Regions from separate parts of the Sphingobium sp. LSP13-1-1.1 genome, predicted to be linked through region 1. Evidence: riboswitches for the same ligand, from Rfam matches in the RefSeq annotation. Region 1 holds a riboswitch; each other region holds the start of a gene.
The links. Region 1 has a riboswitch for cobalamin ahead of MRBLSP13_RS22000 (TonB-dependent receptor plug domain-containing protein). Riboswitches for the same ligand answer to the same signal wherever they lie in the genome.
Positions count from the first base shown of each region.

Region 1 (3,220 bases):
CACCGCCCCCATCAGCCGCATCATGCGCCGCCGCCTATGATCCGGGCATAGCTGTCGGGATCGACATTGCTGCCTGAAAGCACCACGACGCCGGCCCCTTCGGCAGGCGGAGCAATTCCGGCCAGCATGGCCGCCAGCGATGCGGCTCCGCCCGGCTCGACCACCAGCTTGAGCACGGAAAAGGCAAAGCGCATCGCGTCGCGCACCTGATCGTCGCTCACCGCCAGGCCCCCGGACAACAGCGCCTGGTTGATGGGAAAGGTCAGCGCTCCCGGCGTGGGAGACAGCAGTGCGTCGCAGATCGACCGCGCATCGGGCGACACGCTTTCCCGCTTGCCGCTGGCCAGGGACCGCGCCGTATCGTCGAACGCTTCCGGTTCCACCGCATGGATGTTGACCTCGGGCATGCGCGCCTTCACCGCCGTCGCGATCCCCGACACCATGCCGCCGCCGCCGCAATTGACCAGGATCTGGCCGATCTTCGCGCCAGCTTCGGCGGCCTGCTCCATGATCTCCAGCCCGATCGTGCCCTGGCCCGCCATGATGAAGGGATCGTCGAAGGACGGCACCAGCACCGCGCCCCTCTCGGTCGCCAGCCGCGTGGCGATCTCCTCCCGGTTATCGGTGAAGCGGTCATAGGCAACGACTTCGGCGCCCAGTGCCCGCGTGTTCGCCGTCTTGATCGCGGGCGCGTCGGCCGGCATCACGATCGTCGCCGCGATCCCCAGCAAGCGCGCCGCAAAGGCGACGCCCTGGGCATGATTGCCCGATGACCAGGCGACGACGCCTGCCTTTCGCTCCCCGGCGTCCAGCCGGGCCAGCCGGTTGTAGGCACCGCGGAACTTGAACGATCCGCTGTGCTGCGCGCCCTCGAACTTCACCAGCACCCGCCGGCCGCAGCGGGCGTTGAGCGCCGCATTTTCCAGCAGGGGGGTGCGGATGGCGGCGGGGGCGATGACCCGCGCCGCATCCTCGACATCGGCGGCGTTGATGGCGAACGACATGCAATCTCCTTCTGCGGCTGCCCCTTGGCATGGCCGCCGCTTTCCCTTATGGCGCCCGGCGCGGGCAGGGCAAAGCCCCTGCGCGCAAGGAAGATCGCGCCGGTGCCCGGAAGGGCTGAAAACGGGAATGCGGTGCGGACGGGAAGCCGTCCCAATCCGCGGCTGTCCCTGCAACTGTAAGCGGTGAGCGCGATGCACTTCGGCCCCCAGGGCCGGCCACTGGACGCAAGTCCGGGAAGGCGTGCATCGCCGCATTGACCCGCGAGCCAGGAGACCTGCCGGCGCATGGTCGCTCTTGCCTTGGTCCAGGGTATGGCCACGGCACGGTGTTCTCCGTCTGAGCGACGAAGCGGCGCGGGGCCGCATCGGTGTGGGGGAGGGCGCGGGCGCCAGCCATTTTCCCCTGTCCGGCCGCATGAGCGGATGCCCTGCGCCATGTTGCATCGCGCTCAGGGGGAAGACAGACATGTTGAGGATTTCCGTTTCCATCGCCGCCTTGCTCGCGGCCGCACCTGCGCTGGCGGAGGATGAGATCATCGTCACCGCGCTGGGCATCGAACAGCCGCGCGACGAGGTCGGCCAGGCCGTCACCGTGATCGACGCCGACACCATCCGGACCCGCCAGAGCGTCAGCGTGGTCGACCTGCTGGCTACCACGCCGGGGGTGCGCTTCAACCGCAGCGGCAGCCTGGGCGGCGTGACCGGGGTTTCGCTGCGCGGCGCGGAAACGACGCAGACGCTGGTGCTGATCGACGGGGTCAAGGTCAACGACCCCAGCGGCATCGGCGACATGTACGATTTCGGCAATCTGCTGACCGGCAATATCCAGCGGATCGAGATTTTGCGCGGCTCCAACTCGATCGTCTACGGCAGCCAGGCGATCGGCGGCGTCGTCAACGTCATGACCGGAACGCCCGGCACCGGCTTTGCCGGCAATGCCTCCGTCGATTACGGCTACAGCAATACGCTGAACGCGAAGGCGGACGTTTCGGGCGGCAGCGGCATCGCGTCGGGCGGCGTCGGCATCGCCTATTTCAACACCGACGGCATTTCCTCCGCCGCCAGCGGCACCGAAAGGGACGGCTATGAGAATATCGCCGCCAATGCCAGGCTGAAGCTGTCCTTCACCGATACCCTCAACCTCGACCTGCGCGGCTATTATATCCATGCCGACCTGGATACCGACAATGGCGTGGTGGACAGCACCACGGACTCCTCGAAATCGGATCAATATGTCGGCTATGCGGGCCTCAACCTTGCGTTGCTCGACGGCAGGCTCACCAATCGGGCGGCCGTCACCTGGTTCCGCATCGACCGCGACTATACGTCCGCTTTCGGGCCTTATGCCTATTCCGGCACCAATTTGCGCTTCGAATATGAAGGGATCTACCAGCCGGTGGATCAGGCGAAGCTGGTCTTCGGCTATGAACATGAGCGGCCCGACTATGATTTTTCCGGCTTCGGTTCCACCGAACGCCACAAGGCCGATATCGACAGCGTCTATGCGCTGGCCGTCGTCAAGCCCCTTGCCGGCCTGTCGCTGACCGGCGGCGTGCGGCATGACGATCACAGCCAGTTCGGCGGCGCGACGACCTTCGGCGCCAACGCCAACTACACGCCCAATGCCGGCGCGACCAATATCCGCATGAGCTATGGCGAGGGGTTCAAGGCGCCGTCGCTCTACCAGCTTTACGGCGCCGATGTCGGCAATGCCGGCCTGCGTCCCGAGCGGTCGAAAAGCTACGATATCGGTTTTGACCAGAGGCTCGACGGCGACCGGGCGATCCTCTCCGTCACGGCGTTCCGCCGCGATACCAGAAACCAGATCAACTATGATTATTCGATCGGCCTCTATGGCGGGTATAATAATCTCGACCGCACCCGCGCCAAGGGGGTGGAGGCGATGCTGACGCTGAGGCCGGTCGATGCGCTGACCGTCACGGCCGCCTACAGCCATGTCGATGCGCGCGACCGCAGTAGCGGCGCCCGGCTGCCCCGCCGCGCCCCCGACGCGGTCAGCGTTTCGGCGGATTATGTCTGGCCCTTCGGCCTGTCGACCGGCGCCACCGTGACGATGGTGGGCGACAGCTTCAACGACGCGACCAATCTGGTACGGCTGGACGGCTATGCGATAGCGAACATCCGGGCGTCTTTCCCGATCATGGAGAAGCTGGAAATCTATGGCCGCATCGACAATGTCACCGATGCGAAATACG
Region 1 covers NZ_JBEGHU010000089.1:84,813-88,032, forward strand. Annotated here, with positions in the region: gene mobA (molybdenum cofactor guanylyltransferase) at 1-21, opposite strand, end outside; gene MRBLSP13_RS21995 (threonine ammonia-lyase) at 21-1,004, opposite strand; cobalamin riboswitch at 1,088-1,301, shown strand; gene MRBLSP13_RS22000 (TonB-dependent receptor plug domain-containing protein) at 1,471-3,220, shown strand, end outside.

Region 2 (3,220 bases), on a different contig from region 1:
GAACTGGGTCGCATTGGTGGTGAAGGTGGTCAGCGTGCCGAGCGGATCGACGCCGGTCGAATATTGCCCATAGAGCGAGATGTTGGAGGTCGGCCTATAGACGCTGCCGATCCGCCAAGTGGTGTTGCGGAATTTCCGATTGGTCGCGCCATTGGGAAAGGCATTGACCTCGCTGGTGCTGCCGTCCGGGTTATTGACGATGTTCCAGCGTTGCACCTTGTCACGCTCGTGCCGGATGCCTGCGACCACCGAAAGCTGATCGGTCAGCGCCAGGCGGTCTTCGGCAAAGACGCTATATTCGTTGGTCCGCGTGCGATAGCGGGGCGCGATGCCCTGCGTGTCGTAGAACAGGCCCGGATCGAAGTCGAAGGGATCGACAGCATCCTCCTGTGGGTCCGATCCGAAATCATTGGAATAAGTGAGCTTGATGAGATTGGCGTCGAAGCCGACGACCAGATCGTTTTTCAGGCCCGCAATCGGCTTGCTGATGCGGATGGTTGCCTGATCGCCATATTGGGTCTGGTCATGGAAGATGCCCAGATTGTCCATTCGGTTGATCAGGCCGGCGTCGTCATTGTAGAAATAGCTCTCCAGATTTTTGAACAGACGCTTGCTGGTAAGGCGATAGGCGGCGTTGGAGAGGGTGATGCCTTCGGCCACCGTCCAGTCGGCGGTCAGCGTGGTCCGATTGTCGCGATAGTGCAGGCTGGCGTCCGCGACATTATAGTTGCGCCGCTGGTTGCCCTTCACCAACGCCCCGTCGATCAGTGGCGTGCCGAAATATTCCATCGGCCGCTGATTGCCATAGTCGTTGCGCAGGGTGAGCGTGAAGCTGTCGCTTGGCCGGAAGCGCAGCGCACCCGAGAGCGCGAGGCTCTTGGAATGGCCACGGTCGACATACCCGTCCGACGCCCGGTAGCTGGCGTCGATCCGGTAGGAGAGCATCTCGCCCAGCGGTCCACCGACACCTGCCGCCGCGCGCCAGCTATCCTGCGAGCCATATCCTGCTTCCGCGTCAAATTCGGTGCGTTCGGCATTGGGGGATCTGGTGATGATGTTCACCGCGCCGCCCAGCGCGCCCTGTCCGTAGAGCACGGAGGCGGGGCCGTTCAGCAATTCGATCCGCTCGACATTCCACGGGTCGGTGGGGAAGGTGATCGTGCCCGCAACCGGGAACAGCCGGACGCCATCAACCAGTTGCAGCACCGAACCCTGACCGGAAAAGCCGCGCAGCGACAGGGCCGTGCCGCCATTGCCCGGATTGGCGGAGGTGGTGACACCCGGTGCACGGGTTACGGCCGACATTATGTCCAGATCGCCGCGAGCGCGGATCGCGTCGCCATCAATCTGCGCGACGCTGGCTGGCGTTTCGAGCGCGGTCAGCCCCAGGCGCGATCCGGTTTCCGTCTCTTGGAGCAATGCTCCCGGCCGAACGCCCGACACGATGATTTCGGCTGAGCCATCCGCGGCGGTTTCCGCGCCGGCCTGCTGCGTCGTGGTGGCGGCCAGCCCGGTGGCCAGCCAAAATCCTACATTTTTCCATTCCATTGCATGTCTTCCCGGCGTCACGCGACATTCGGGTGGAGACGTGCCGCCAGCGACGGTCGGCGCACGTCAGCAGCCGGACGCCATAGAGCGACCGCCACGCGAACCGATGCGGCCTCCACCGCCCGTTCGTCGCTCAAACGGAAAGATACCGTGCCTTGGCCATCCCCTGGACCGGGCAAGAGCGACCAGACGCTGGCAGGTCTCCTGGCTCGCGGGTCATAGCTTGATGCACGGCCTTCCCAGACCTCGCAGGATTTAGCGTCCGGTCCAGTGGCTGCCTCCTCACACTGGAGGAAGCGATATGCATCGCGCTCGCCGCTTACAGTTGCAGGGACAGCCCCGGATTTGGATAGCCGGAGCCATCCTCACCGCGTTCCCTTTTAAGCCTCTTTCGAGGCACCGGCGCGATCATGCCTGGGACGACGAAGCCGTCGTCCCAGGCAGAGGTGCGTTAGCGGGAGGGTCAATGCTCCGCAAGAGCCTAATCTCACGCCGCCGCAAGACCGAGCCAAGGCGAGATGGCCGATATCCGCATGAGAACCAGGCGCTTAACCAGCGACAACAGGACACGGGATATCGCGAGCATGGGCCAGAACCCGGCTGAGTCCGTCGTACAGCCGGATGCCATGGTTGCTGATCCTGATTTTCGCCGTGCCGGGCTGCTAGCCGTCAATCAAGATTGCGGCGCTATCGCGACTGCCGAATGGTCAGACTCGGCATCAACCGAAATTCCGGCTTCCTTGCGCTCGGAATAGCGATCCACAAGTTGCGCCGCATGCGGTCGCATAAGTACCGTAAAGCGGACCAATTCCTCCATCACATCGACGATGCGCTCGTAGTAGCTCGACGCCCGCATCCGGCCGTCTTGGTCGAACTCCTTGTAAGCCATCGCCACCGACGACTGGTTGGGGATCGTGAACATCCGCATCCAGCGACCCAGCAGGCGCAGCGTGTTGACGGCATTGAACGACTGGGAGCCGCCGGACACCTGCATGACTGCAAGCGTCCGCCCTTGCGTCGGCCGCATCCCGCGAATCTGGAGCGGCAGGTGGTCGATCTGCGTCTTCATGATGCCGCTGATCTGGCCGTGCCGCTCCGGGCTGCACCAGACCATGCCTTCCGACCACAGCGCATGCTCGCGCAATTCATGCACCGCAGGGTGATCGTCTCCCGCCACCTGATCTGGCAGCGGCAGGTCGCTGGGATCGAAGATCCGCGTCTCAGCACCGAAATATTGCAGCAGGCGGGCGGCCTCTTCCACGGCGAGGCGAGAGAAGGAGCGCTCTCGCAGCGAGCCGTAGAGCAGGAGAAAGCGCGGAGGCGGTTGGTCCGGTCCGAGGCCAGTGGCGGGACGAGCCAGCGCAAAGGCCTTGTCCAAGGCAGGCAGATGATCGGGGGCGGTGAGTTCACGCAATCTCATGCGGCAATGGCTTTCTCATACCAGGGACGGGTTCGCTTTACCAAGGCGACGATCGACAGCATCACCGGCACTTCGACTAGCACGCCTACGACCGTTGCCAGCGCGGCGCCGGAGGTGAGCCCAAAGAGGCTGATGGCGGCGGCCACAGCCAGTTCGAAGAAGTTGGAGGCGCCGATCAGCGCCGAAGGGCCGGCGACGCACCACGCCACGCCGAAACGGCGGCTGAGCCAGTAGGCGATGCCGGCGTTGAGA
Region 2 covers NZ_JBEGHU010000009.1:47,061-50,280, forward strand. Annotated here, with positions in the region: gene MRBLSP13_RS06895 (TonB-dependent receptor) at 1-1,548, opposite strand, end outside; cobalamin riboswitch at 1,726-1,967, opposite strand; gene arsH (arsenical resistance protein ArsH) at 2,222-2,968, opposite strand; gene arsB (ACR3 family arsenite efflux transporter) at 2,965-3,220, opposite strand, start outside.
Region 2: linked by a shared signal. The riboswitch ahead of MRBLSP13_RS06895 (TonB-dependent receptor) and the one ahead of MRBLSP13_RS22000 (TonB-dependent receptor plug domain-containing protein) in region 1 are both predicted to bind cobalamin.

Region 3 (3,220 bases), on a different contig from region 1:
ATGTGATCAGGCGGGACAGGGCGATCGAGCAGTTTTTGCATGGTCGGCAGGAAATCGTCGGCCACGGTGCAGCAGATGCAGCCATTGGCCAGTTCGATGATGTCGTCATCCGGGCAGGCTGCGTCGCCGCACCCCTGAACCAGCGCGCCATCGACGCCCACATCCCCGAATTCGTTGATGATAAGGGCGAGGCGGCGGCCGCCGGCATGCTGGATGAGGTGACGGATCAGCGTGGTCTTGCCGGCGCCCAGAAAGCCGGTGATGACGGTTGCAGATACCTTTTTCATGCGGGATTTCCTTGCGGTTGGCGGCTAGCGGCGGGGATGAGTTCGATCTCGTCGAAGCCCTTCCAGCGATAGAAGGCCCAACTCGCCAGCCAGCAGGCGGCGAACAGGCCGATGATGATGAAACCGAGGCTGTTGAAATGGGCGCCCAAATCGGCGGCGAGGGTCCAGATGCCGCCGCTGAGGCCGAGCTTGTCGCCGAGCAGCGCCGCCGCCTCGATCCCGCCGATCAGCAGCGCGACCAGCGCCGACATCAGCGTTATGGTGATATTATAGTAGAGCTTGCGGATCGGTTTCACGAACGCCCACTGATAGGCGCCCATCATCAGCGCGCCGTCCGTGGTGTCGATCAACGCCATCCCCGCCGCAAAGAGCAGGGGAAAGATAAGGACGGTCGCAATGGAAAGGCCGCTGGCGGCCTGGCCGGCGGAAAGCCCCAGAATGGCGACCTCTGTCGCGGTATCGAAGCCCAGACCGAAAAGAAAGCCGAGCGGCGCCATGTGCCAGCTTCGCGTCACCAGCCGGAAAAGCGGGCGGAAAAGGCGCGACAGGAGACCCCGATTGCTCAGGAGAATGTCCATATCTTCATCGACATAGGCGCCACCCCTTCGAACATGATTGAAGGTCTTCAGCACGGATTGGAGGATGACCAGATTCATCGCCGCAATGGCAAGGAGGAAGGTCGCGGACACCAGCGTCGCAATGGTGCCGCCAATGGCTCCTGCGGCTTCGACGCGGCTGAGAGCATTGGCGGCGAAAGCGATGAGGACAGCGGCGATCAGCACGATGCCGCTATGGCCGATGGCGAACCAGAAGCCGACCGTAAGGGGCCGCTGGCCGTCCTGCATCAGCTTGCGGGTCACGTTGTCGATGGCGGCGATATGATCGGCGTCGACGGCATGGCGCAGGCCCAGGCTCCAGGCAAGCACCGCCGTGCCGAGCATGACGGGATCGCCCGCGAAGATGGTGAAGGCCGCGATCCAGGCGGCCAGATTGGCGGCGATGAGACCGGCGAACATGCCGGTGGCGCGGCGACGCAGGCCGCCAGGAGGCGCCTGCATCGATGCTGGCGCATCGGAGGAAATGGTCATCGGACGGTATCCCGTCGGCGTCTGCGAAACCGGACGGAAACCGCCTTCATGCCGGGCGGACGCTCTTGCGCCCGGCATGCGGACAGCAGCTCCCGCTGCGAGAAGCGTCGCTCAGACGGAGGACCGTGCCGCGGCCATCCCCTGGACCAAGGCAAGAGCGACCAGACGCAGGCAGGTTTCCTGGCTTGCGGGTCACGGCTCGGCGCATGGCCTTCCCAGGCCTCGCATGGTTTAGCGTCCGGCCCAGTGGCTGATCATCCGGTGTTCCGGAGGATCGCTATGCGTCTCGCTCACCGCTTACAGTTGCAGGGACAGCTGCGGATTCATCACCGCATTCCCTATTAAGCCCCTTGCGAGGGCACCGGCGCGATCATGAAGACCAACCGAAACCGGTCTTCACGGCCGTGCATAGAGGCTGGGAAAAGAAATGGGAAGGGGCGGCGTCATCGCCCAATGCTTCATCAGCGGTCGTTCCCTGATGAAGCATTGGGCGATGAACCCCGTCATGGCGGGGTGGCGCATCGGCTGTCGCTGGAAGTGATTCCGGTCGACCGGCATTCTTCGAGCAGGGTGTCGAGGAACGCCAGGCCGGTGGGCGACAGTTCCCGATCGTGGATCAGCCAGAGTGAACTCATGACCGGCAAGTCGAACGGGCGGTTGACCACATTGTCAAGGTGCAGCCGCGCCATTGACAAGGGTATGACCGTAGGCCCGAACCCCGCCGAAACCAGGCCCAGCAGAGTGGCCAGGCTGCGGGCTTCATGGGAGATTTTGGGGACGAAGCCAGCCTCCGTGCAAAGGGCCCGGAAATGTTCCGTGAAGCCGGTGCCATTGGGTGCGCCGTACAGGACCAGCGGTTCATCGAAAAGGTCGGCAATCCGGGGAGGGTCCGCCCTCAGCGCCAGCGGATGATCCGCGCGCAGCGCCAGCACCATCTCTTCCTTGAGCAGGCATTGCGACAGCAAGCCATCAGGCAGCGTCAATGCCGTGAAATCACGCAAGATTCCAAGATCGAGCTGACGGCTGGCGACCCCCTCTATCTGTTCGTCCCGGCCCTGTTCGCGCAGGATCAGTTCGACGTCGGGATGGGCTTTGCGGAAGCGGTAGAGTGCGCGCGCGATCGGCGGCACGAAGGGTCCGGACGTAGTGAAACCCAGCCCCAGCCGCCCGATCTCCGCACGCTGCGCCATGCGCGCGATCTGTGCGGCGCGGTCGGCCTGGGCAAGCGTCCTGCGGGCTTCCGGCTCGAACAGCCGGCCGGCTTCCGTCAGGCGCACCTTGCGGCTGGTGCGATCGAACAGGCGGACGCCAAGCTCCTCCTCCAGGGCGCGGATTTGCTGGCTGAGCGGCGGCTGGGATATGCCAAGGCGAAGCGCGGCGCGGCCAAAATGCATCTCTTCAGCGACGCACAGGAAATAACGAAGGTGGCGCAGGTCCATATATCATGTCGTCAAAGATATCGATCATGCCATATTATATATTAGACGTGGAATGTCCAAGGGCGCATGGGCGTTTCCGAATGCGGCGGTGTCCCATGACCGTCGGGCGGAGGTGCGCGGGCTATGCCCCCTCATTGCCGCAGCACTCCGCCATGGTCGGGGATGTCGTCGCATTCTTGGGCGCTTTGTCAGGCAGGCCGGTCATCGACAATCGCCTGAAAATGCGAAAAAAGATATGCGCATTTCCTGGCGCTGTTCGTCCCTGGTCCCAGAAGGCGAAAATATATTCGGAGAGGTCGCGTTTCATGTGCGGCGGGGATCACCTGGCGGCGCTTGCGTGGAGTCGTGAATGATCGATATCGTCAAGGTTGCCCTACATCGTCCGCTGACCTTCATCGTAATGGCA
Region 3 covers NZ_JBEGHU010000001.1:104,147-107,366, forward strand. Annotated here, with positions in the region: gene cobW (cobalamin biosynthesis protein CobW) at 1-287, opposite strand, end outside; gene MRBLSP13_RS00460 (HoxN/HupN/NixA family nickel/cobalt transporter) at 284-1,375, opposite strand; cobalamin riboswitch at 1,529-1,756, opposite strand; gene MRBLSP13_RS00465 (LysR substrate-binding domain-containing protein) at 1,879-2,814, opposite strand; gene MRBLSP13_RS00470 (efflux RND transporter permease subunit) at 3,164-3,220, shown strand, end outside.
Region 3: linked by a shared signal. The riboswitch ahead of MRBLSP13_RS00460 (HoxN/HupN/NixA family nickel/cobalt transporter) and the one ahead of MRBLSP13_RS22000 (TonB-dependent receptor plug domain-containing protein) in region 1 are both predicted to bind cobalamin.

Region 4 (3,220 bases), on a different contig from region 1:
GGAATCTTCTCGGGCCTGGCATTGCCGGGCTGCTCGTCCTTGTCGACCTGGACCTCGCCGCCACGCGTCCGGACCGTCACCGGAACAACTTCCCCAGCGAAGGCGCCGCTGGCGATCGCGGCGTTGGCGCGAGCGAGGCTCTCGACCGCATAGGCGTCCATCTCCGCGCGCGTGAACTGATAGTCGCGGGCCGTATCCTCGGCAAAGGCGCCCATGGGCTTGCCGCGGTCATAGGCGTCCTCCAGCCCGTCCATCATCATCGTGTCGATGATCCGGTCATGGCCGATGCGCGCGCCGGAGCGATGCTTGGACAGGGCATAGGGTGCATTGGTCATGCTCTCCATGCCGCCCGCAATGACGATATCGACGGTTCCCGCGCTCAGCGCTTCTGCGGCCATGATCGCCGCCTGCATGCCGGAACCGCACATCTTGTTGACGGTGGTCGCTTCGACGGACTGTGGGAGACCTGCGCCAAGCGCCGCCTGTCTGGCGGGCGCCTGCCCAAGCGCGGCGGGCAGGACGCAGCCCATATAGATGCGGTCAATGGCTTCCGGCGCGGCACCCGAACGCTCGACCGCCGCCTTTACCGCCACGGCGCCCAGTTCCGGCGCGGAAACGCCGGAAAGCGCGCCTTGAAAGCCACCCATCGGGGTGCGGGCATAGCCGGCGATGATGATATCCTTGCTCATTGCTCTTTCCTCAAGCGGTTCGGGAGCGAACCCTGCACCATATCATGGCGCGAATCGCAACAAGGGTTTCCGCCCGCGTCGCTCGCCTCTTCTCCTATCGCGACCATGCGCGCAACGGAGGTGTCGCTGAAGGCGGCGATGCGATGGGCCCCTTCAGCCGTCACGCTTGGGGACCGTCGACCCCCGACGATTGGGCATGGTGACGGAACCGCTTTCCGGGTCGTCCGCCTTCTTCTCGCGCCGACCCATGCGCTTTTCGATCAGGAGGAGCAGGGACAGCAGGACCAGCGCGATCAGCGATCCTGCAAGCACGAGCACATATTGGCCGGCTCCTGCCGTGATCCCGACGGCTGCCGCCATCCACAGGCTGGCGGCCGTCGTCATGTTGCGCACATCGCCGCCGCGCACGAAGATGAGGCCACCTGCAATGAAGCCGATTGCCTGGGCAAGACCCTGAACGACGCGGATCGGATCGCTGTCCTGATGGGCTTCCGCCAGTTCCAGTGCTGACAAAGTCAGCATCGCCGAACTCAGCGACACCAGTCCATGGGTACGCAGGCCCGCATCATGACCGTGACGTTCCCGCTCAAATCCCAGCGCAAGGCCCAGCAGGGTTGCGAGCAAAAGGCGGACGAGCGTGGTACCGAAATCATTGGCCAACATGGCCATAATACACGCGAAGGAGACTCGCCGTTCCATCCACGGCGACGAATTCGACAGGCCGCGTCCGCTATGGGATGTTAACGGTCGTCGCTGTCGGAAGAAACATGTGCAATCAGGCCGTTGACCCGCATTTCATTTTCAGCGGTGCATGCGAACAACTGACAGAACCAATCCATCCATCGCGTCAGAATCGCCATGGTTCCTCTCCCTCATTACGGGCGATGATAGCAGTTCGGGCGAGTGAGGAGAAGTGTAACCATCGCAAATCGGCGCACCGCTGCGGGTCGGTGAATTCTTCGCTTTTTACGACCTTGCGATCGGGCGAATGCAGTCTTATCAGCGCCAGTGCGACAGGTTCCCCGTCAGGGGATGAAAAGGGAAGTCGGGTGGAACGCCCGCGCTGCCCCTGCAACTGTAAGCGGCGAGCGATCCAGCCATCGCGCCATTGGAACCAAAGGTTTCGAGAAGGCGGCCGGAAAGCGTCGACCCGTGAGCCAGGAGACCTGCCTGACGCGGTCGTTCTTCGGCCGGACAGGGTGTGCCGGACGAACGGGGATATCCTCGCCGAGCGACAGTCATCGCCTTGCCGGCGCGGCCGTGCAGGGGAGTTCTGTCGCCTGCCCGATGCCGGCCAGTCCTCTCCCGCGCGGTTCCCGACAGGGCATATGCCGTCGGGGCTGGAGGATATGATATGACTTTTTTGCGGGGCCATCGCTGATGTTGCGGCCTGTGAGGCCTGGGGCTTCGGTGGTCGTTTGTTCGACCTGCCGCCTTTCGGCGGAACAACGGGAGGATGCGGCGGGGCGGCGGGGCGGCGCCTTGCTGGCGCAGGCGATGCAGAAGATACGCGACGGCGATCCCGCCTATGCGGGCGTCGCCGTGCAGGACATGCCCTGCCTCTTCGCTTGTCAGCGCCATTGCACGGTGCATGTGCGCGGGACCGGCAAGGTCGGCTATGTGCTGGGCGATTTCACTCCGGATGAGGACGCCGCGCGCGCGATCCTCGATTATGCCGTGCGCCATGCCGAAAGCGAAGAGGGCGTGGTGCGCTATGCCGAATGGCCGCAGGGCGTTAAGGGGCATTTCATCGTCCGGACGCCGCCTGAAGGTTTTGTCTGCTCATGATCCGGTTCAGCGACAGCATGGCCTTCGCTGCGGCGCTGAAGGATTTGCCGGCTCCGGATGCAGAGTTCATCGATGCCGCAGCGGCGCGGCAGGCCATATTGACGAAGCCCGCCGGTTCCTTGGGGCGACTGGAGGAAATCGCCCTGTTCATGGCTGGCTGGCAGGGCCGGGAGCGGCCTGTGGCGGAGCGCCTCCGCGCCGCGATCTTCGCGGGCAATCATGGCGTGGCCGCGCGGGGGGTCAGCGCCTATCCCGCCGAGGTGACCGCGCAGATGGTGGCGAATTTCCGTCATGGCGGAGCGGCAATCAATGCGCTGGCCCAGGCCTGTGGGGCGGAACTGACCGTGGTCGCGATCGACCTGGACAGGCCTACGGGCGACATCTGTGTCGAGGCCGCCATGAGCGAGGCCGATTGCCTGGCCGCGATCAATGCGGGCGCGGCGGTGGTGGAAGCGGGGCTGGACCTGCTGCTGCTGGGCGAAATGGGCATTGCCAACAGCACGCCGGCCGCGGCGCTCTGCGCCCAGGCATTCGGCGGTCCGGCGGGTCATTGGATCGGGCGCGGCACGGGAGTGGACGGCGAGGGATTGATACGCAAGGCCGATGCGGTGGAGCGGGCACTCGCCGTGCATGGAGGGCAGTGCATCAATGCGTTCGAAACCCTGCGGCGACTGGGCGGGCGAGAGATCGCGGCGCTGGCCGGAGCGGTGTTGGCGGCGCGAATGCGGCGCGTTCCCGTGATG
Region 4 covers NZ_JBEGHU010000001.1:68,811-72,030, forward strand. Annotated here, with positions in the region: gene MRBLSP13_RS00300 (acetyl-CoA C-acyltransferase) at 1-689, opposite strand, end outside; gene MRBLSP13_RS00305 (MgtC/SapB family protein) at 843-1,352, opposite strand; cobalamin riboswitch at 1,688-1,877, shown strand; gene MRBLSP13_RS00310 (DUF1636 domain-containing protein) at 2,070-2,477, shown strand; gene cobT (nicotinate-nucleotide--dimethylbenzimidazole phosphoribosyltransferase) at 2,474-3,220, shown strand, end outside.
Region 4: linked by a shared signal. The riboswitch ahead of MRBLSP13_RS00310 (DUF1636 domain-containing protein) and the one ahead of MRBLSP13_RS22000 (TonB-dependent receptor plug domain-containing protein) in region 1 are both predicted to bind cobalamin.